Regions from separate parts of the Streptomyces sp. NBC_00984 genome, predicted to be linked through region 4. Evidence: riboswitches for the same ligand, from Rfam matches in the RefSeq annotation. Region 4 holds a riboswitch; each other region holds the start of a gene.
What was found. Region 4 has a riboswitch for cyclic di-AMP ahead of OG520_RS05470 (peptidoglycan DD-metalloendopeptidase family protein). Riboswitches for the same ligand answer to the same signal wherever they lie in the genome.

Region 1 (5,439 bases), 4.2 Mb from region 4:
TGCGGGCCAGCTGCCTGATGTACGCGTCGTCCTGGAGGCGCGCCTTCTCGTCGCGCAGCTCCTCGGTACGGGCCTTGGCCTCCTGCGCCAGGCGTTCCTGGTCGGCGATCTCGTCCTGCTGCGAGACGTACTGCCGCATCGGGTACGCGAGCGCGACCACCAGGGAGCAGACGATGAGCGCGAGGAAGGCCGCCCGGCCGGTGAGCCGTGAGCGGCGGGCCTGACGGCGGTTCTGGGAACGGTAGACGCGGGCGGCGGTCTGCTCGCCGAGCAGCCGCAGCCGGGTCGCGGTGGAGAACCGGTCCCGGTCCTTCGCGGCCATGTCTCCGCCTCCCCACTACGCACGTCCGTCCCCGCACACGGTACGGGACCGGGTGCGGGGACGGACGGACGCCATGGCCTTCGGCCCCTGGCGGGCCGAAAGGGATGATCAGCCCTTGAACCGCGGGAACGCCGAGCGGCCCGCGTACACCGCGGCGTCGTCGAGGATCTCCTCGATGCGCAGCAGCTGGTTGTACTTGGCGACGCGGTCCGAGCGGGCCGGGGCGCCGGTCTTGATCTGGCCGCAGTTCACGGCGACCGCGAGGTCGGCGATGGTGACGTCCTCGGTCTCGCCGGAGCGGTGCGACATCATGCACTTGAAGCCGTTGCGCTGGGCCAGCTCGACGGCGTCCAGGGTCTCGGTCAGCGAGCCGATCTGGTTGACCTTGACGAGCAGGGCGTTGGCGGAGCCCTCCTCGATGCCGCGGGCCAGGCGCTCAGGGTTGGTGACGAAGAGGTCGTCGCCGACGATCTGCACCTTGGCGCCGAGCTTGTCGGTGATGACCTTCCAGCCGGCCCAGTCGTCCTCGTACAGCGGGTCCTCGATGGAGACCAGCGGGTACGCGGAGACGAGCTCCTCGTAGTACTCGGTCATCTCGGCGGCCGAGCGGGACTTGCCCTCGAACTCGTACTTGCCGTCCTTGTAGAACTCGGACGCGGCGACGTCGAGCGCGAGCGCGATGTCCTTGCCCGGGGCGTAGCCGGCTTCCTTGATGGCCTCGACGATGAGGTCGAGGGCGGCGCGGTTGGACTCCAGGTTCGGCGCGAAGCCGCCCTCGTCGCCGAGACCGGTCGAAAGACCCTTGGTCTTCAGGACCTTCTTCAGCGTGTGGTAGACCTCGGCGCCCCAGCGCAGTGCCTCGGAGAAGGACTCCGCGCCGATCGGCGCGATCATGAACTCCTGGATGTCCACGTTGGAGTCGGCGTGCGAACCGCCGTTGAGGATGTTCATCATCGGAACGGGCAGCAGGTGCGCGTTCGGGCCGCCGAGGTAGCGGAACAGCGGCAGGTCCGAGGCCTCGGAGGCGGCGTGGGCGACAGCCAGCGAGACGCCGAGGATGGCGTTGGCGCCGAGCGAGCCCTTGTTCTCGGTGGCGTCCAGGTCGAACATCGCCTGGTCGATCAGCCGCTGCTCGGTGGCGTCGTAGCCGACGAGCTCCGGGCCGATCTGCTCGATCACGGCGAGGACGGCCTTCTCGACGCCCTTGCCCTGGTAGCGGTTGGGGTCACCGTCGCGAAGCTCGATGGCCTCGAACGCACCGGTGGAGGCGCCGGACGGAACGGCAGCACGGCCCGTGCTGCCGTCGTCGAGGCCGACCTCTACCTCGACCGTGGGGTTTCCACGGGAGTCGAGGATTTCCCGGGCTACGACGACGTCGATGGACGGCACGAGGCATCTCCTTCTGGGATATGACGCTGGTTGTGCAGGGTCACTTTGGCCTTGCGACAAGAGCCTAACCGGCCCGGCCCGCTGAGCCCGACGACCGCCCGACCCCTGGGACGAAAAAGGACCCGAGGACGCACATTGCCGGGCAAACAGGCAGAAATTTACTGGCCAGTAACTACAACACTTGAACGGTCCGGCGCTCCCCCGAGCGCGGACGGCCGAACCCCGGCCCGGCGCATACGGGGGAATGCGCGCCGGGCCGGGGTGCTCGGGGAGGAGAGAGCCTCGACTACTTCGTCAGGTGCAGCTGCTGACCCGGGTAGATCAGGTCGGCGTCCTTGACGATGTCCTTGTTCAGCTCGAACAGCTGCTGCCAGCCGCCCTCGACCTTGTGGTCGGCCGCGATCTCGCTGAGGGAGTCGCCGGAGACGACCTTGTACTCGCCGTCACCCTTCTCGACCTTCTCGCCGGTCGGGGTGGTGACGGTCTTCTTCGACTCGGCCTGCGGGGCGGCGGAGCGCTCCGAGCGGGAGGCGGCGGGGGCCTCGGTGCGCTCGCTCTGCTTCGGCTGGGCCTGCTGGACCGGCTGCGACTGCTGCTTCGGGGCAGCCGGGGCGCTCTGCTGCTCGGAGGCGCCGGAGCTCGCGGTGGAGTTCGAGGAGGAGCCGGTGTTGACGCCCGGGTCGACACCGTCGCTGGTCAGGTTGCCGGCGCCGGCGCAGGACCAGGCACCCGGGCCCTGCATGTCGAGGAGCCTCTCGGCGGTGGCGATCTGCTGGGCCTTGGTGGCCAGGTCGGCACGGGCGGCGTACTGCGTACCGCCGGCGGCGGCCCAGCTGGACTGCGAGAACTGCAGACCGCCGTAGTAGCCGTTGCCGGTGTTGATCGACCAGTTGCCGCCGGACTCGCACTGGGCGACGGCGTCCCAGGTGGCGACGGAGGCGGCGGAGGCGCTGGTCGCACCCATCAGGGGCACGGCGACGGCGGCACCGGCGACACCGGCGAGCGTGGCGATACGGACGGCCTTGGACGGGCGGCGGTGCTTGCCCTTGCTGGAAAGCAGCATGGAACTTCTCCTCACCGACGCCTACGAGGTGAGCTGTCGGGTTCGGGCCAAGTGAGTTGCCCGGTCGCACGTCCTAGCACGCGACTTCACCCCAAGCCGGTCCTGATACGTCTTTCGACGATCGGGCCCGGCGCTTACCTGGGTCCCCCGCTCCTGCCTACGGCGCTTTACGCGTCTGTTCCCTTCGACCGACGGCAGGATTCGGCGTGACGGTCGACGGGGCCCGCGGTGCGAGCGGTTCCGACCGTAAACATACGCAACCCCCACATTCAAAGATGGACACATCGGACAATCAACCCGTACTTGCATCTGAAGAACCGTCGTTTCCGCAGGTGGGACGTGATGCGGAAGGGCCTCCCGGGCGCGACACGCCAGTTGACGCAAAGAGACCCATGTCTCACTTACGCATAAGTGGACATAGGTCCCTGAACTACCCCGATTTTTGAGGTGCTTTTAGGCGATTATCAGACTGCCTTCACTGGGCCTTCACATCGAGATCGAGGCTCTGGCCAGGAAGGATGAGGTCCGGGTCGGAGCCGACGGCACCCTTATTGGCCTCGTAGAGCGCGGGCCAGCCTCCAGGGACCTTCTGTGCATCAGCAATCGACCAGAGGTTGTCGCCGGGCCGGACGGTGTACGCGTCGTCAGCCGTCGGCTCGGCCGTGTCGCGCGCGCCGTTGCCGCCGCGGGAGGCGTGGCGGCCCGACTCACGGCCACCGCCGTCCGTGCCGCGGCTCCCCTCGGTGGCCGGCGTGCCGCGGTGCTTGCCACCCGCATCACCGGACGAGTCGGGTGAATCGGACGTGTCGCGGGGCGCACCGGAGGACGCTCCGGGAGACGGAGCGGTCGAAGCCGAGGACTTCGGGGACTTCGGGGACTTCGGGGACGGCGAGGCCTTCCCTGACGGCTTGTCGGCCCCGTCCGAGCCGTCCGAGCCGTCCACGGCGTCCGAGCCGCCCGAGGCGCTCCCGGACGGCGTGGCGTCGTCGGACGGGGCCGCCGACGCGTCGTCAGCCGGCTTCGCGCTCCCGGTCGGGTCGTCGGCGGGAACGGAGCCCGGGTCGACCCCCGGCAGCGTGCCGTCCACCGCGAGGCCGGAGATGACCGCACAGCTGGGCCAGGCCTGCGGGCCCCGGCCGTCCAGGACCTCCTCGGCCACCGCTATCTGCTGCGCCCGGCTGGCGAGGTCGGCGCGCTCCGCGTACGCCTCACCGCCGTACGCCTTCCAGGTCTCCGGCGAGAACTGCAGGCCGCCGTAGTGGCCGTTCCCGAAGTCGGCACTCCACGATCCGCCGCTCTCGCACTCGGCCACCCGGTCCCAGGTCGTGGCGTCGGCCGCGTGCGCACCGGACGCGCCGAGCAGCGGGATGGCGATGGCCGATCCGGTCACGCCCGCGGCGACGACGATGGCGGGTGCCTGACGGGGGCGACGGTGTCTGCCGTTCGCGGAGCCCATGGGGTTGCCTTCCGTGTGACTGACATGTGACTGGTGAGTCGAACGGTGAACCTAGCGGGACTCGAACGCGCATCACAAGTCGATGCAGCACAGATCACGTGAAAGTCACAGAATTGACGGAGCGTCAGTTCCGGTGGTCGCGGGCCCCGGCGTGAACTCCACGGGGAGCGTGCGAAGTCCACGCATGATGAGCCCGCCACGCCACCGCAAATCGGTAGGTTCCACCGCAAGCCGCAGGTCCGGAAGGCGGTTCAGAAGCGTGGCGAGCGCGGTCTGTCCCTCCAGCCGGGCGAGCGGCGCTCCCAGGCAGTAGTGGATGCCGTGCCCGTATCCGAGGTGCTGATTGTCACGCCGTGCGAGGTCGAGCGTGTCGGGGTCCTCGAAGCGCTCCGGGTCGCGGTCGGCCGCGGCGAGCACCACGAGCACGGGGTCCCCGGCCGCGATGTCCTGCCCGCCGAGCGTCAGCGCTTCGGTGGCGAACCGCCAGGTGGCCAGCTCCACCGGGCCGTCGTACCGCAGCAGTTCCTCGATCCCGGTCTCCAGCAGCCCGCTCTCCCCCGAGTCGAGCGCGTGCTGGAGCCGTTCCCGCTGCCCGGGGTTGCGCAGCAGCGCGTAGACCCCGTTGCCGATGAGATTGACCGTCGTCTCGAATCCGGCGAAGAGCAGGATGAAGGCCATGGCCGCGGCCTCGTTCTCGGTGAGGTGCTCGCCGTGGTCGCTGGCCCGGATCAGCCCGGAGATCAGGTCGTCCCCCGGGTTCTCCCGCTTGCGGTGGATCAGTTCGGCGAGATAGCCGCGCATCTTCTTCACCGATCTGGCCACCCCGCCGCGCGGACCGCCGCCGTGGCGGATCATCATGCCCGCCCAGTCCCGGAAGTCGTCCTGGTCCTCGGGCGGGACGCCGAGCAGATCGCAGATCGCGTAGATGGGGAGCGGGAAGGCGAAGTCGTGGATGAGGTCCGCCTTCCCCTCCTCGATGAAACGGTCGATGAGGCGGTCCGTCAGTTCCTGCACGCGCGGCGCGAACTCGGCGACCCGGCGCGGGGTGAACGCCTTGGAGACGAGGCGGCGCAGCCGGGTGTGGTCGGGCGGGTCGATGTTCAGCAGATGCGTCATCAGCTCGGCCTTGCGCTCGCCCGGGATGCCGGTCTTCCCCTTGGCGTGCGCCGGCTCGGCGTGGTGCGCCGGGTTCTTGGAGAGCCGGGAGTC
Region 2 (5,439 bases), 510 kb from region 4:
TTGGTGCCAGCCTGGAGTCATGGCTTGGGCGTCGTGGACGACTTGCGGTGTGTTCTCCGGGCACGGTGGCGTGCTCACGGAGGAGGTCGGTGTCCTGTCCGGGGACCTGACCGTTCACACGACTTGGGCGGATGACCTGGCCCAGGTGACCGTGCAGTACACGGGTGCGATCGACTGGTTCACCATGTCGGGCAGTCCTGTGCCGTGTTGTTCGGAGGAGGACAGCCGTCGCCTGCACGATGCGGTGGTGCAGGCGGTCCGGAAGGGTGAGGCGGCCACCGTTCCCGTGCCGCCCCGCCCCGCCCGGGAGCAAGCGGCGGAGCCCGCCCAGGAGTGACGCCGGCGCGTCGACGATCACGCCTCGCGGAGCGCGGCGGCGACCACCCCCGCGATCTCGTCCCTCGGCACTCCCCCGCCGCCCACCAGCCGGTCGAACAGCAGCCCGTCCACGCAGGCCAGCAGCGTGAGCGTCCGGCCCTCGGCGTCGGCCACGCCCTGCGCCTCCAGGAACGCCCGCACGGCCTCGCGTGCCGCGTTCTCGCGCGGCACAAGGATCTCCCGCAGCTCCGGGTGACGCACACTCTCGACCGCGCACGCGTAGCGGGCGAGCGACCTCTGCCGACCCCGACCGGCCAGCCGCCGCCCGACGAAGCCGGCGAGCCCGTCCGTCAGTTCGTCGGCGTCGCGCGGCATCCCCGCCTGCTCGCCGGCCGCCTGCAACTCCGCCTGGTCGAGGGCGACGAGCCGCCGGACGAGCCCGGTGAGCAGCGCCTGCCGGGTACGGAAGTACGCCGAGGTGGTGCCCGGCGGCAGGTCCGCCGCCCGGTCCACGGCCCGGTGGGTCAGGCCGCGCATCCCTGCCTCGGCCAGCACGTCGATGGCGGCATCGGCGAGGAGGGTTCGTCGATCTGTGGTCATCCCCCTTTCTACACCTGTAGAGACTGCGTAGTACTCTCCTTCTACAGGCGTAGAAGGCCTGGGCGGCGCAGGAGAGGGGACCCGGCATGGGCAACAGCGCGGTGGTTGTCGGCGGAGGCATCGGCGGACTGGCCGCCGCGATCGGGCTGCGACTCATCGGCTGGGAGGCGACGGTCGTCGAGCGCGCCCGCACCCTCGACGACGCGGGCGCGGGCATCTCCCTGCATGCGAACGGCCTGCGCGCACTGGACGCCCTCGGCGTCGGCGGGCCGGTGCGTGCGGCAGCACGGCCGCAGTACACCGGCGGCACCCGCACCCCGGGCGGACGTCTGCTGGCACGCATGGACGGAGCCGCACTGGAGCGCGAGCTGGGGACCCCGATCGTGGGCATCCCCCGGGCCACGCTGCACCGGCTGCTGCGCGAGGCACTGCCTCCCGAGTCCCTGCTCGTCGGAGCCGAGGTGACGTCCGTCGACCGCTCCGACGCCTCGCGGGTGCGCCTCACCGCCGGTGACACCCTCCTCGACGCGGATCTGGCCGTGGCCGCCGACGGCATCGGCAGCGGATTGCGCTCCCGGCTCTTCCCGGGGCACCCCGGTCCGGCCTACAGCGGCTCGACCGTGCTGCGCGCCATCACCGAGTCCCCGGTCGGCCTGAGTACCGACTTCGAGCTCACCTGGGGGCCGGGGGCCGAGTTCGGCCACATCGCCTTCACGGACGGCCGGGCCGAGTGGCACGCGGTGCTCAACGCCCCTGCCGGTGTGCGCCATCCGGATCCCCTTGCCGAGGTCCGCCGCAGGTTCGGCGGCTGGCACGACCCCATTCCCGCGCTGCTGGCGGCAACCCGGCCCGACGCCGTCCTGCACCATGACGTCGACGAACTGGTCGTCCCGCTCCCTTCCTACGCGGTGGGCCGGGTCGCCCTGCTCGGCGATGCGGCCCATGCCATGACACCGCACCTCGGCCAGGGGGCGTGCCAGGCCCTGGAGGACGCGGCGACACTGGCCGCCGCACTCCGCACCGAGCCCACTGTCGAGTCGGCGCTCGGCCGCTACGACGCCGAACGCCGGCCCCGCAGCCAGTCGGTCGCCCGAGCCGCCCGCCGGGCCGGTCGGATGGGTCAGCGGCTGTCCCGGCCGGCGGCCGTCGCGCTGCGCAACACGGCGCTGCGCCTCGCACCGTCCCGCGTCACCGTCCGCACGATCCTGCGCCATGCCGACTGGACGCCCCCGCGGCTGGGGTGACCGCGGGGGCGACGGCCCGGAGACCGCCCGTTCCGTATGTCAGTAGGCCCCGGAGACGTTGTCGATGGAGCCGTACTTGGCGGCCGCGTAGTTGCACGCTGCCGTGATGTTGGCGACGGGGTCGTAGCTGTCCATCGCCGTGCCGGGCACGTGGTAGGCCCGGAACGTCGGATCGATGATCTGGAGGAGGCCCTTGGACGGCGTTCCGGCGGCGGCGTTCGAGTCCCATTTGTTGATGGCGAGGGGATTGCCGGAGGACTCGCGCATGACGTTGCGGTGGATGCCGTTGTAGCTGCCGGGGATGCCGTGCTGGGCCATGACGGCCAGCGACTCCTTGATCCAGCCGTCCAGATCGTCGGTGTACGCCGCGGTCGGCGCGGCGGCACGGACGGTCTGCGCCGGCGCCGCCGAGGCGGCGTGGGCACCGATCAGCGGAAGCACGAGTACGGCGGCACCCGTGCCCAGGGCGATGAAGCCCCTGGTCAGCGAGGTGGGCCTGCGACGACGGTACGTACCCGTTGAGGTCATGATGGATTCCTCTCCGTCGCCTGCGAGGTGAGCTGTCGGGTTCGGGCTGGAGATGCCTGGCCGCACACGAATGCGACTTCACCCCGAGCCGTTCCGGATACCGGATCGGCGGCTTACCTGGGTTCCCCGCTCCTGCCGTACACGAGTGGATGGGAATGCCGGGCGGCGGCAGGATTCGGCGTTCCGTCCGGATTGACGGTGACCGTAGGCGAGAAGGACCGAAAGGGACAAGCCCCTGATTTCCGAACGCAATTCACTTACAAGATCGAGTCATCGGAATCGGGGTAATCCACCTCACATGGAACGGTTCGCTTTCCTTGCGCGGAAAGGGAACCGAATTGCACGGTGCGACATTCGAGGGCTCGAACGTGACTCGCGCCACGAAATCCCAAAAGGGGCATATCGCCCTATGCCCGAAAGCAACAATTGCATCAAATGCCCCCTAATCGCCCAAAAGGGCAACTGCCCTGGATCGCACACACAGCGCTTACGCGTCGTCGTTCGAGGCCCACGCCCAGGCCCCACCCGAAACCGCGAGGCATTGCCATGGCATTGCCATCGCTCCTCCCCGTGGTTAAGGTTTTGATGTCCTGTTGTCTCCGATAGAGGTGGACGTTGCGCATCTGAGGTTCGCGAACATCGCGCCGTACGGCACAGCCCGTACGCCCGTCACGCTGTAGCAGCGCTCCGCGCTGCCCGTGACCCCGCGTGGATGCGACCTCGGTGCATGAACCGTCCCTCTGTCTTCCGGACGCCGCACCTTTCTCTGCTGCTCGGTCGCCGCGTGGTGCTCGCATACGAAGCCCCCATCACTGCGCTTGCGAATGCGAGGAACACCATGGCGACACCCACCACCCCCCACGCCTCCCTCACCTGCTCGGCCCTGTCCTTCCGGTGGCCGGACGGCACGACCGTCTTCGACGGCCTCTCGCTCAGCATCGGCCGGGGCCGCATCGGTCTCGTCGGCACCAACGGCGCGGGCAAGTCCACACTGCTGCGGCTGCTCGCCGGTCGGCTGCGCCCGTCCCAGGGCTCGGTGACCGTGGGCGGCAGCCTCGCCCACCTTCCGCAGAACATCACCCTCGACACGACACTGCGGGTGGACCGGGCCCTGGGCATCGCCGAACGGCGCGACGCGCTGCGTGCCATCGAGGCCGGCGACGTCGACGAGAAGCACTTCGAGAGGATCGGCGACGACTGGGACGTGGAGGAACGGGCCCTGGCGACACTGGGCTCACTCGGACTCGGCGGCGTGGAACTGGACCGCACCGTCGGCCAGTTGTCCGGCGGGGAGACTGTCCTGCTGCGCCTGGCAGCGCTGCTGCTGGAGCGTCCCGATGTCCTCCTCCTGGACGAGCCCACCAACAACCTCGACATGTTCGCGCGCCGGAGGCTCTACGAGGCCGTCGACTCCTGGCGCTCGGGCGTACTGGTCGTGGTCAGCCATGACCGCGAACTGCTGGAGCGCATGGACCGCATCGCCGAACTGCGCGCCGGGTCCGTGAACTGGTACGGCGGTGGCTGGTCCGCGTACCAGGAGGCCGTGGCCACCGAACAGGAGGCCGCCGGACGGATGTTGCGGGCCGCGGAAGCCGATGTGCGCCGCCAGAAACGCGAGTTGGAGGAGACCCAGGTGAAGCTGGCCCGACGCCAGAGGAACGGCAGGAAGATCGAGGCCGAGGGGAGCCTCCCGAAGATCCTGGCCGGCCGCCGCAAGCGGTCCGCGCAGGAGTCGGCGGGCAAACTTCGCGGCGTCCACGAGGAGCGGCTCGGCGAGGCGCGCGAGCGCCGGGAGGAGGCCGCGGACGCGATCCGCGACGATGCCGAGATCCGCGTGAGTCTTCCCCACACGGCGGTGCCCGCCGGACGCAGCGTGTTGAACCTGCACGAGTTGCGCCCCCGGTTCGGCAGGCTGCGCGAGGGCAGTCTCCGGGTGCAGGGACCCGAGCGGATCGCGCTCGTCGGTCGCAACGGCGCCGGGAAGACGACACTGCTGCGCACGATCACCGGTGAGCTGGCCCCCTTGTCCGGCGAGGCCAGGACCTTCGTGCCGACGCGGTTCCTTCCGCAGCGGCTCGATGTGCTGGACGAGGAGCTGAGCGTCGCGGCGAACGTGGCCCGCATGGCGCCCGGGGTCACCGACAACCACATCCGTGCCCAGCTCGCGCGCTTCCTGTTCCGGGGGAAGCGCGCGGAGCAGCCGGCGGGCACGCTGTCGGGCGGAGAACGCTTCCGTGCCGCCCTCGCGGCGACGATGCTCGCCGCACCGGCCCCGCAACTGCTGATGATGGACGAACCGACCAACAACCTCGACATCGCCAGCGCGCGGCAGCTGACCGGTGCGCTGGAGTCCTACGAGGGCGCACTGCTGATCGCCAGTCACGATCTGCCGTTCCTCGAATCGGTCGGCATCACCCGGTGGCTGCTGGTCGCGGAGGAGCTCCGGGAGACCACCGCACAGGAGGTGGGTGATCTGCTGGCGGCGCCGGAGCACGCGAGCCCGGCCTGATCGGGACGAGAGGCCCGAGGGTGCGGGCCTTCGCATGACGGCATCCGGACCGTCATGCGAGGGAGGCCCGCACCCCTGCCGGGATCAGAGCCGGTCGATGATCTTGTTCATCTGCTCGATCTCGGCGGTCTGAGCCGTGACGACAGCGCCGGCGAGCTTCTTCGCGTCGACGTTGTCGCCGTTCTTCTGCTCGTCCTCGGCCATGGTGACCGCGCCTTGGTGGTGGCCGATCATGAGCTG
Region 3 (5,439 bases), 3.0 Mb from region 4:
TCATCGAGGAGCAGACCGCACTGGCCGAGCGGCAGGCCTCGCTCGCCGCGCAACGGCTGGAGGCGGAGGTCCGGCGCCCGGCGGACGCCGAGGCCTACCGGCAGCGCACCCTGGCGGAGGCGGCCCGCGACCGGATGAAGTTCGAGGCCGACGGCAACGCGTACACCGAGCGGACGCTCGCCCAGGCGCAGGCCGACGCCAACAGCGTCCGCGCCGCCTCGCTGCGTGACGGCAACCAGGAGCTCATCGCGGCCAACCGCATCGTGGAGAACCTGCCCGCCCTGGCCGACGCCGCCGCCCGCGGCATGTCCGGCGCCGACCTCACCGTTCTCAACGGCACCAACGGTGTCAACGAGATGGCGGCGGGCGTTGTCGGCCAGGGGCTGGCGATCCTCCACTCGCTCCAGCGGGGCGCGAACCCGATGAAGCCGCCGGCGGTCCACGGGAAGGCCACGTCCGCACCCCGTATCTCCGAGACGAACCCGTCCTGACGCGGACGGACGAAGGCCGGGCGAACCCGAGTGGTCAAGAGAGCGCCGGACATGGCGTAGAGTTGTGTTTACCGACGCGGGGTGGAGCAGCTCGGTAGCTCGCTGGGCTCATAACCCAGAGGTCGCAGGTTCAAATCCTGTCCCCGCTACTGAAGAAGTCAGGCCCGGCACGCATACAGCGTGCCGGGCCTGATTCGTTGCGGTCCGCACCTCGGGTGTCGCCCCATTGGCCGAAGAGGAGTCGCCGCTTCGTTCCGCTCCGGCGAGCCTGGGAGTGGGGCGCGGTACCGTCCGCAGCCGCGCGCGTAACCGGGCAGGAGACCACAGGTGTGGAAGCGGGAGAAGCGGCGTGGCAGGCATGCCGGGGGCGGTACCCGGCAGTTCGTACGCACGCTGCCCGCCCTGATGATTCTCGGCGGGCTGGTGTTCGACGCCCTCACCCCGCCGACCTTCACCGCCATTCCGTTGTTCGTGGCCGCTCCGCTGATCGCCGCTCCGTTCTTCTCGCTGGCCAGCACCATCCGCACCGGTGTCGCCGCGATGCTGGCCGTCATCGCGCTGCGGCTGTTCAGCAATACGTTGCCGCAGGCCGTGCCGCTGATCGAGCTGCTCACCCTGGGCACCGTCTCGGTCCTCGCGGTCGTGATCAACGGGGTCGTGCGGCGCAGCAACGAGCAGCTGGCCTCCGCGCGGTTCGTCGCGGCGACGGCCATGCGCGCGGTGCTGCCGCAGCCGGCCGACCGGACCGGCGGACTGCAGGTCGCGGCGCGGTACGAGGCGGCGCAGGCGGACGAGTTCGTCGGCGGCGACCTGTTCGCCGTTTCGGACACCCCGTGGGGGGTGCGGCTGGTGGTCGGGGACGTACGGGGCAAGGGGCTCGACGCCGTGGAGACGGTGGCGGTGGTCATCGGGGCGTTCCGCGAGGCGGCCGAGCAGGAGTCCTCGCTGGAGGGGGTGGCGAGGCGGCTGGAGCGCGCGCTGGCCCGGGAGGAGGCGCGACGGGGCGGGCTCGATGTGCTGGAGGGCTTCATCACCGCCGTGCTGGCCGAGATCCCGTCCGGGCTGTCCCGGGTGCGGATCGTCAACCGCGGTCACCCCGAGCCGATCCTGCTGCACCCGGACGGGGCGCTGGAGGTGCTGAAGCCCTCCGTGCCCGCGCTGCCGCTCGGCATGGGCCTGGGGGTGTGGGCGGAGCGGACGGACGAGTGGGATCTGCCGGCCGGGACGACCCTGCTCCTCTACACGGACGGCCTCTCCGAGGCGCGGAACGCCGACGGGGTCTTCTACGATCCGGCGGCCCGGCTGCGCGGGCGGATCTTTCCGGGGCCCGAGGAGCTGCTGTCCGCGCTGACCGATGACGTGCGGCTGCACACGGGCGGCGAGACGACCGACGACATGGCGTTGCTCGCGGTCGTACGTCCCGCGGAGGGGCAGCCGGACCGGCGGAGGACCGTGCGGATCGTCGGCGCGGAGACGACGTGAGGGGCGGGGCGCGAGACGTGAGGGGACGGGACGGGCGGCGTGAGGGGACGGGACGGGCGATGCGAGGGGCGGGACGCGCGATGTGGAGGCGGCGGGACGCGCGATGCCACCGTGCGTAATCGAAAGGCGCCGCTCCGCATAACGTTTGACGCAACGTCAGAATCGGGGTAGTGGCTGAGGGCCGGTCAACTCGTCCGATTCCACCCGACTGTGTCCCGTAAAGTCCAGGCCAAAGACGTGAACGATCAGTGGGAACAGCTTGGAATACGGCCCCGGTGTCTATTAACGTTCGATAACGCAGCGCGGTCGTCCCAGCCGTCATCAATGGCGGCACCGTGCGCGAGCGCCGAATTCCGCAAGGGAACCGGGGAACCACCTACATGGGGTGAATCGGACACCTGTGTCTCGTGAGAGACGGAGGGGCCCGTAGGAGACCTTCCTGCTCCGAACCCGTCAGCTAACCCGGTAGGCGAGAAGGAAGGAAAGGAGTGCGCCCCCGTGGCGTCCAACAAGCCTGCCCCCGAGGCCCCGTACCGGTTCGATCCCGACTACGGCACCGGTTATGGCGCCGACTTCGGCCCCCGGCCGGACTCCGGCCACGGCGCCGATTTCGCACCCACCGGGACGGCGACGGCGTTCGGAACCGACTACGGCACCGAGCCGGGCGGCGACTTCACCGGTGAGTTCGGCAGCGACTTCCGCGCCGACCTCCGCGCCGACTTCCGCGCCGACGGCAACGACGTTGAGTCCGAACGCGGTTGGGACGAGTGGAACCCCACCGAGGAGTCCGTCCGCCCGGTACGCGGCAGGCACCGCGTCGCCAAGCAGCGCAACGGACTCGCCCGCAGCTCCACGGTGCTGGGTGTCGGCGTCATAGCGGCGGTCGGCGCGGGTGGCATGGCCACCGCGCAGGGCAAGCCGCCGGTCTCCATCTCCGTGCCCGACGCCATCTCGGACAACCTCCCCGACGCCAAGTCCCTTCCCGGCGTGGGCTCCCTGTTCTCCGGTGAGTCCGAGGCGGACAAGGCCGAGATCGCAGCCGCTTCCGCCCCGCTCACCACCGCCGGCCTCACCACCGCCGAGGCCGAGCAGGGCGCGACGGACGCCGGCGAGGCGCTCCGCGCCCGCATCCTCCAGCAGGCCGAGCAGCAGCAGGACGCCGCCGCCGCCGAGGCCAAGGCGACCCAGGAGAAGGAAGCCGCGGAGAAGGCGGCCGCCGAGGCCAAGAAGCAGCAGGGCGAGGCCAAGGCCAAGGCCGCCGCCGAGAAGAAGAAGGCGGAGGAAGAGGCCAAGAAGAAGGCGGAGGCCCTGCGGCTCGCCAAGCTCGCCGCCAGCTACGCCATCCCGACCTCCTCGTACACGATCACCTCGACCTTCGGCGAAGCCGGCTCGATGTGGTCCTCCGGCTACCACACCGGCCTCGACTTCGCGGCTCCGACCGGCACCCCGATCAAGGCCATCCACAGCGGCACGGTCAAGTCGGCCGGCTGGTCCGGTGCGTACGGCTACCGCACGGTGCTGGAGCTCGACGACGGTACGGAGCTGTGGTTCTGCCACCAGTCCTCGATCGGCGTCGGTGTCGGCCAGAAGGTCAGCACCGGTGAGACGATCGGCCGGGTCGGCGCGACCGGCAACGTGACCGGGCCGCACCTCCACCTGGAGGTCCACACCGCCGGTGGTTCGGGCATCGACCCGATGGCCTGGCTCCGCGGCAAGGGCCTCAACCCCTGAGGCGACGCCCGCCCCGATGAACCCCGGCAGTCCTGACGCTCACCCCCCGACGTCAGGGCTGCCGGTCTGTTGTGAGCAGTGCGGGGATCTCTTGCGGGGGCCTCCTGCGACCGGTCCGGAATCCGTTGTGAGTGGCGCGGGGATCGGTCACGACCGGTCCGGAGAACGGCGGGCACCCGGAATAGCGGACCCGCCGGAATTCGTTGTTCCACCCATGACTTCTCTTCGTAAGCTGGGCTCCTCCGACCTTCAGGTCTTCCCGCTCGCCCTCGGCGGCAACGTCTTCGGCTGGACCGCGGACGAGGCGCAGTCGTTCGCCGTGCTGGACGCGTACGTCGCGGCCGGAGGCAACTTCATCGACACCGCCGACGGCTACTCCGCCTGGGTGCCGGGCAACGAGGGCGGGGAGTCGGAGACGGTCATCGGCAAGTGGCTCGCCGGCCGCTCCGACCGCTCCGACATCGTCGTCGCCACCAAGGTCTCCACCCACCCCTCGTACCAGGGGCTCGCGCCCGCCAACATCAAGGCCGCGGCCGAGGCGTCGCTGCGTCGGCTCGGCACCGACCACATCGATCTCTACTACACGCACTTCGACGACGAGACCGTCCCGGTCGAGGAGATCATCACCGCCCTCGACCAGCTGGTGAAGGAGGGCAAGGTCCGGGAGATCGCCGCCTCCAACATCAGCCCCGAGCGGCTCCAGGCCTCCCTGGACTTCTCGGAGCGCGAGGGGCTGGCCCGCTACGTGGCCCTGCAGCCGCACTACAACCTGGTCTCCCGCGACACCTACGAGGGCGAGCTCCAGGACACGGCCGCCCGCGCCGGGCTCGCCGCTGTGCCGTACTTCGCCCTGGCCTCCGGCTTCCTCACCGGCAAGTACCGTCCGGGCGCCACGGTGGAGAGCGCGCGGGCCGAGAGCGTCGGCCAGTACCGGGACTCGGAGCGGGGCCAGAAGGTCCTGGCCGCGCTGGACAAGGTCGCTCAGGAGCACGACGCCCAGATCGCGACCGTCGCGCTGGCCTGGCTCGCGTCCCGCCCGACCGTGGCCGCGCCGATCGCCTCGGCCCGTACGGTCGAGCAGCTGCCCGCGCTGGTGGCCGTCGCGGACCTCTCGCTGACCGAGCAGCAGCTGGCCGAACTCACCGAGGCATCCGCCTGACACACGCACCGACCGCACCGCTCCCGAGCCTGCGGCGGCCCCTCGTGGACGCGGTGCGCCGAAGCCCTCAGTGCTGAACCGGCCTGTTCCGGGCCGATTGCCGTGGCGGCAGCATGTATGGGTTGTAACCGGCGCCGTACTGCGGGTACGGCGCCGGGACCGCCCACGGGGGCGGCGGGTACGAGGGGCGCAGGCGGCCCGTCGCCTGGGCCGCGTATGCCAGGGCGGGGGCGGCCACCTCTCTGCGTTGCCAGAGGTGGTGCAGCAGCTCCAGCTCGCGTTCGGCGAAGTCCGGGCCGGCCGCTCCGCGGCGGGCCTGCAGACGCAGCGAGGCCAGTGAGGTCGCGAACGACTCGTACTCGGCGACGGCCTGCGCGGCCGCCTTCCCGTGGGCCTTCGCCGCGGCCTTCGCCTGAGCACTCGGCTGGGCAGCGGGCCAGGAACCGGGGGCGGGGCCGTACGGGCTCTGCGGGCTTCCCGGGGCGGTGACGGCGTACCGTCGGCGGGCCGCGTCGCGGGCCAGGCCGCGGGCCCGCATCGAGGAGAGGGCGAGCGGCTCCGCCGGGGTCAGCCAGC
Region 4 (5,439 bases):
CTGGGCCCGGAACTCTTCTCCCCCGATGTACGGGCCGCGATGGCCGCGTACGAGCTGAAGTGAGCGCGCCCATGGACCTGACGATCCTCTACCGCGGCCCGCTCGCGTCGTGCGACTACGACTGCCCGTACTGCCCGTTCGCCAAGCGGCGCGACAGCCCGGAACAGCTGCGTGCCGACCGTGCCGCGCTGGAGCGGTTCACGGCGTGGGCCGCGGCGCAGACCGGTGACCGGCTCTCGATCCTGTTCACGCCGTGGGGCGAGGGGCTGGTCCGCTCCTGGTACCGCCGCGCCCTGGTCGAGCTGGCGCGGCTGCCGCACATCCGCCGGGTCGCGATCCAGACCAACATCAGCAGCCGCACGGGGTGGCTGGCCGAGGCCGGTGAGGCGGGCCGCGAGAAGATCGCCCTGTGGTGCACGTACCACCCGGGGCAGACGCCGTACGAGCGGTTCCTCACCAAGTGCCGGGAGCTGACCGCGCTCGGCATCCGGCACAGTGTCGGTGTCGTCGGGCTCGACGACCACCTCGACGAGGCGCGGCAGCTGCGCGCGGCGCTGCCGGACGAGGTCTATCTCTGGGTGAACGCGGCGGAGGGCCACACCTACACGGACGAGGAGGCGGACCGCTGGACGGCCGTCGACCCGCTCTTCCCGTACAGCCGGCATCCGCACCGGTCGGCCGGGCTGCCCTGCCGGACCGGCGAGTCGGTCATCTCGGTGGACGGTGACGGCACCGTGCGGCGCTGCCATTTCGTACCGGCGGAGCTCGGCAATCTCTACGACGGGAGCTACCGGCGGGCCCTCGGTCCGCGCGCCTGTCCGCTGGCGGTCTGCGACTGCCACATCGGCTACGTGCACCTGGAGACGCTGCCGCTGTACGACGTCTTCGCGGGCGGTGTGCTGGAGCGGATACCGGCCGCTCCGCTGTCGTCGCTCGCCGGACCGGTCTGAGGTTCAGGCCGGTCCGGCGAGCGGCGGCAGCACGGGGCGCGGACATCTGTCTAGAGCGGCAGGAGGTCCGGCCGCTTCGCCTCGACGTGGTCGCCCGAGGACTCGCCGCGCAGCCGCCGGCCGATCCACGGAACCAGGTACTCCCGCGCCCAGTGGATGTCGTCGCGCCGTACTTCGAGGGTGCCGCGCTGTGCCTGCGGGGGCCATTCCTGGTCGGGGTCGGCCGGCACATCGATGCCGAGGACCTGGGCGGCGCGCAGCGCGACCCTGGTGTGTCCCTCGGCCGACAGATGGAGCCGGTCGTCGTCCCAGGCGCGCCTGTCCTGGACGGACCGCAGCGACCACAGGTCGAGGACCGGGCAGTCGTAGCGGTCGGCGATGGCCCGTACATGGGCGGTGTACGTGGCGATCTTGCCGCGCAGATGGCGCAGCACGGGAACGCCACGGGTGTCGAAGCCGGTGGTGACCATGACCGTGCCGACCGCTTCGGTCAGCTCCGCGACCGCGCGCTCGAAGCGCTCGGCCACGTCGTCGGGGTCGGTGCCCGGCCGGATGATGTCGTTGCCGCCCGCGCAGAAGCTCACCAGGTCGGGTGCGAGCTCCTTGGCGCGCGGTACCTGCTCCTCGACGATCTGGTCGAGGAGGCGTCCGCGTACGGCGAGATTGGCGTACCTGAAATTCCCGTGCGCGGAACCTTCGGTGCCCGCATCGGGGTCCGGGAGCTGGTCCGCGAGGAGTACCGCGAATCGGTCCGCCCAGCCGACGAAGGTCCCGTCCGGGCCGGGGTCGCCGACTCCCTCGGTGAAGCTGTCGCCAATCGCCGCGTACGACCCGATGACGCCCTGTCGGTTGATGACGCCACGTTGGTTTTTTCTCGAATCGTCTGCCACAAACGCTTATCCTGCACCGCTGAATGTGACCTACGCGACCGTAATATGGGGTTGACGGGTGGTGAGATAGACCACCCGGTCAGGTTTTGGTAAAGGGGGAATAAGCGGAAGGGGCGGTGCGCCGCCGCGCACCGCCCCTTCCGTGTTGCTCAGGTCATGCTTTGTTGCTCAGCTGCCCGGCCGTTCCGCTCAGACGTAGATGCCGTGCGAGGCCAGGAAGGCGATCGGGTCGATGTCCGAGCCGTACGCCGGGCCCGTGCGGACCTCGAAGTGCAGGTGCGGGCCGGTGGCGTTGCCGGTGGCGCCGGAGAGGCCGACCTGCTGACCGGCGCTCACGGCCCGGCCCACCGAGACGGAGAGGGAGGACAGGTGGCCGTACTGCGAGTAGTGGCCGTCGGTGTGCTTGATGACGACCTGGTTGCCGTACGCGCCACCCCAGCCGGCGGCGACGACGGTGCCGGAGGTGATGGCCTTCACGCTGGTGCCGGTGGAGACGGGGAAGTCGATCCCGGTGTGGCTGCCGCTGGACCAGTTGGAGCCGGAGGCGCGGTAGTTGGTGGTGTGGTTGCCGGGGACCGGGTGGACGTAGCCGGAGCCGCTGCTCTGGGCGGCCGGAGCGGAGGCCGGGGCCTTGGACTGCGGGACGGCGGTCACGGACTTGGCCGGGGCGGACTTCTCCGCGGCCTTCGAGGGAGCCGAGGGCGCCTTCGACGGGAGGGCCGAGCCGGCGCCGGCACCGGTGGCCACGGCGTCGCCGGTCGCCTTGGCGCCGAGGGTCAGCTTCATGCCCGGGAAGATCAGGCCGGGGTTCTCGCCGACGACCTTGCGGTTGTCCTGGTACAGCTTCTCCCAGCCGCCCTTGATCTTGTGCTCGGCGGCGATCTTCGACAGGTAGTCGCCGGAGACGACGGAGTACGTCGTGGTGGCGGCCTGCTTCTGCGCGACCGGCTCGGCGTGCGTGACGGCGGCCGACTGCGGCGCGGCGGCCGGGGCGGCCTGCTCCGCGGCGTGGGCACCGGTGGCACCGAGCAGCGGCAGCGCGAGGACGGCGCCACCGGCGCCTGCCGCGGCGACGCCACGGGCGATGGGGCCGAACTTCGGACGGCGGTGCTTACCCGATATGGGCATGGCGTATTTCCTCTCCGGCGCCTGCGAGGTGAGCTGTCGGGTTCGGGCTGGAGATGCCCGGCCGCGCTGAGCGCGACTTCACCCCGAGCCGGCCGGATTTCTCCGGTCGGCGGCTTACCTGGTTCCCCCGCTCCTGCCACGCGATGAGTGGATGTGAATTCCGGGCGGCGGCAGGATTAGGCGGTCCGTCCGGATTGACGGTGACCGTAAGCGAGTCGGGACGACGAGAACAAGCCACAGGTTCCATGCCGGAATCCGCGCCGGGAAATCGGCGCGGAATTCCGGTCACACTCCGTGGATTAAGGATCTTGGCTTTCCGCGCCGCGCACGGAATGCCCAACTCGTCCCTCACCACACACCGTCACGGATATGATCCCGCTCACGAGGCGGCGATCATCTCCCGTACAAGCGGGCCATATTCAGACAAAGCCCGCATTACGGACATGCCCCATCTGTCACCCCCGCCGGAGCCTCAGCACCCGCGCGTCGAGATCGCCCCGAAGTCCGCTGTGCAGCCCCTGGTGCAGCAGTGCCGAACCGTGGTGCACGGCCCCCGTGTCCAGGCAGGTGTACGTCGCTTCGGGATCGAGCCCGCGCAGCCGCAGGGCCGGGGGCCGCTCCCCGTATCGCTGCGCCTCCAGCCACATCAGGACCACGGTCTCTGCCCCGTGGACGTACTGGACCGCGCTCAGTCCGCCCCGCGGCTCGCGCAGCCGGTACAGCGCGCCGTGCTGCACGACCGGCCGGATCTCCTTGTAGAGCTCCACCCAGGTCCGCGCCTCGGCCAGCTCCTCCTCGCTCCATTCGGTGAGGTCCCCGCCGACCCCGAGCACACCGGCCATGGCACTCACGAAGCGGAAGCGCAGCGAGCTGACCCTGCCGTTGAGCTGGTGGTTCGGGCTGTCGGTGACCCAGGCGGCCATCACCCGGGCCGGGTGGATGTGCCCGAAGCCCTCCTGGATGGCGAGACGGTCGAGCGGATCGGTGTTGTCGGAGGTCCACACCTGGTCCGTACGGGACAGAATCCCCAGGTCGACCCGGCCGCCGCCGCCCGAGCAGGACTCGAACGCGACCGTGGGATGCGCGGCCCTGAGCCGGTCGATCAGCGCGTACAGGCCGTTCACGTGCTCGATCCAGAGCTTCTGCGGGTACTCCTCGCCCGGCCAGCCCGCATCGGTGAAGCAGCGGTTGAAATCCCATTTCACATAGTCGACGGGCGTGCCGGAGAGCAGCGTGTCCAGCTGCTCCCAGAGATATGCCTGTACATCGGGGCGGGCCAGATTGAGCACCAGCTGGTTGCGGTACTCCGTCCGCGCCCGGCCGGGGAAGTGCTGCACCCAGTCGGGGTGCGCGCGATAGAGATCACTGTCGGCGTTGACCATTTCCGGTTCGACCCAGATACCGAACTGCATGCCGAGCCCGTGCACTTCGTCGGCGAGCGGCTTCAGCCCTCCGGGGAAGCGGTCCGGATTCGGCGTCCAGTCGCCGAGCCCGGCCGCGTCACTGGTCCGCTGCCCGAACCACGCGTCGTCCACCACGAACAGCTCGACGCCCATCGCGGCGGCGCGCTCGGCGAGAGCGCGCTGCTGGTCCATCGAGACGTCGAAGCCCGTCGCCTCCCAGGAGTTGTAGAGCACCGGCCGCAGGTTCTCCGCGTCCGGGATCACATGGGCCAACTGCCAGGCATGCCAGGCGCGGCTGGCCCCGCCGAACCCCTGACCGCTCCACAGACCGGCGAACACGGGCGTGGTGTACGACTCCCCCGGTGCGAGCCGCAGCAGCCCGGAGTCGTCGTAGCCGGCGCCGCCGTTGATCTGCACGAGCCCGTCGGGCAGCCGCTGCACGGAGATCCGCCACGACCCGGACCAGCCGAGCGCGCAGCCGTACACCTCACCGCTCTCCTCGGTCGCCGCGCCGTCGGCGTCCAGCGCGACCCACGGCAGGTGCTGATGGCCGGTGTGGCCGCGCCGGCTGGAGATGACGCTCTCGCCGTGGATCAGCTCCGCCCGTTCCAGCCGCGACTCCGCCGCCCAGCGTCCGTGCAGCTGGCTCAGCCGCCAGCCGTCGCGGGCGGGCAGCGACCAGGCGGCCGCGTCGGCGCGCAGCAGTTCCAGCGGCGGTCCGTCCGGCCCGGCATGGGCGACGGTGGTCCAGCGCTCCACGACATCGGAGTCGCCCCGCACCCGGTAGTGCAGGGTGAGGGCGAGCCGGTGCACGGAGTCGGTGAAGCCGATCCGCAGTTCGTCCCCGTCCACCACGGCGGCGGCGAAGGCCCACTCGGTGCCGCGGACCTGCGGGGTGCGTACCGAGAGTGCCGGGCGGACGAACCTGGGGCCGCCCTCCACCGGATATTCCTCACGGCCGTCGAGGTGGGACTCGAAGGCCCTGAAGGGCAGCTCCGGCGCCGCGGCCAGTGCCTCGGCCGCCGCGAGGGAGATCCTCGGCCCCCAGTGCAGATGGACCAGCTCGTC

Region 1: it holds a riboswitch for cyclic di-AMP, as region 4 does, so the genes downstream of both, OG520_RS24505 (transglycosylase family protein) here and OG520_RS05470 (peptidoglycan DD-metalloendopeptidase family protein) in region 4, are expected to answer to the same signal.
Region 2: it holds a riboswitch for cyclic di-AMP, as region 4 does, so the genes downstream of both, OG520_RS03255 (transglycosylase SLT domain-containing protein) here and OG520_RS05470 (peptidoglycan DD-metalloendopeptidase family protein) in region 4, are expected to answer to the same signal.
Region 3: it holds a riboswitch for cyclic di-AMP, as region 4 does, so the genes downstream of both, OG520_RS18925 (M23 family metallopeptidase) here and OG520_RS05470 (peptidoglycan DD-metalloendopeptidase family protein) in region 4, are expected to answer to the same signal.

What each region holds. Positions count from the first base shown of each region.
Region 1 is NZ_CP108734.1:5,475,201-5,480,639, reverse strand. It holds gene OG520_RS24515 (septum formation initiator family protein) at 1-322, opposite strand, end outside; gene eno (phosphopyruvate hydratase) at 431-1,711, opposite strand; gene OG520_RS24505 (transglycosylase family protein) at 1,998-2,774, opposite strand; cyclic di-AMP (ydaO/yuaA leader) riboswitch at 2,778-2,949, opposite strand; gene OG520_RS24500 (transglycosylase family protein) at 3,250-4,230, opposite strand; gene OG520_RS24495 (cytochrome P450) at 4,336-5,439, opposite strand, start outside.
Region 2 is NZ_CP108734.1:783,308-788,746, forward strand. It holds gene OG520_RS03240 (hypothetical protein) at 20-337, shown strand; gene OG520_RS03245 (TetR/AcrR family transcriptional regulator) at 355-918, opposite strand; gene OG520_RS03250 (FAD-dependent monooxygenase) at 1,005-2,162, shown strand; gene OG520_RS03255 (transglycosylase SLT domain-containing protein) at 2,202-2,690, opposite strand; cyclic di-AMP (ydaO/yuaA leader) riboswitch at 2,695-2,881, opposite strand; gene OG520_RS03260 (ABC-F family ATP-binding cassette domain-containing protein) at 3,529-5,199, shown strand; gene OG520_RS03265 (DUF305 domain-containing protein) at 5,284-5,439, opposite strand, start outside.
Region 3 is NZ_CP108734.1:4,276,300-4,281,738, reverse strand. It holds gene OG520_RS18940 (SPFH domain-containing protein) at 1-491, shown strand, start outside; tRNA gene OG520_RS18935 (tRNA-Met) at 567-640, shown strand; gene OG520_RS18930 (PP2C family protein-serine/threonine phosphatase) at 819-1,973, shown strand; cyclic di-AMP (ydaO/yuaA leader) riboswitch at 2,308-2,460, shown strand; gene OG520_RS18925 (M23 family metallopeptidase) at 2,472-3,704, shown strand; gene OG520_RS18920 (aldo/keto reductase) at 3,919-4,863, shown strand; gene OG520_RS18915 (PrsW family intramembrane metalloprotease) at 4,931-5,439, opposite strand, start outside.
Region 4 is NZ_CP108734.1:1,290,513-1,295,951, forward strand. It holds gene OG520_RS05455 (STM4012 family radical SAM protein) at 1-63, shown strand, start outside; gene OG520_RS05460 (STM4011 family radical SAM protein) at 72-950, shown strand; gene OG520_RS05465 (SGNH/GDSL hydrolase family protein) at 1,001-1,840, opposite strand; gene OG520_RS05470 (peptidoglycan DD-metalloendopeptidase family protein) at 2,030-2,968, opposite strand; cyclic di-AMP (ydaO/yuaA leader) riboswitch at 2,972-3,128, opposite strand; gene OG520_RS05475 (alpha-galactosidase) at 3,424-5,439, opposite strand, start outside.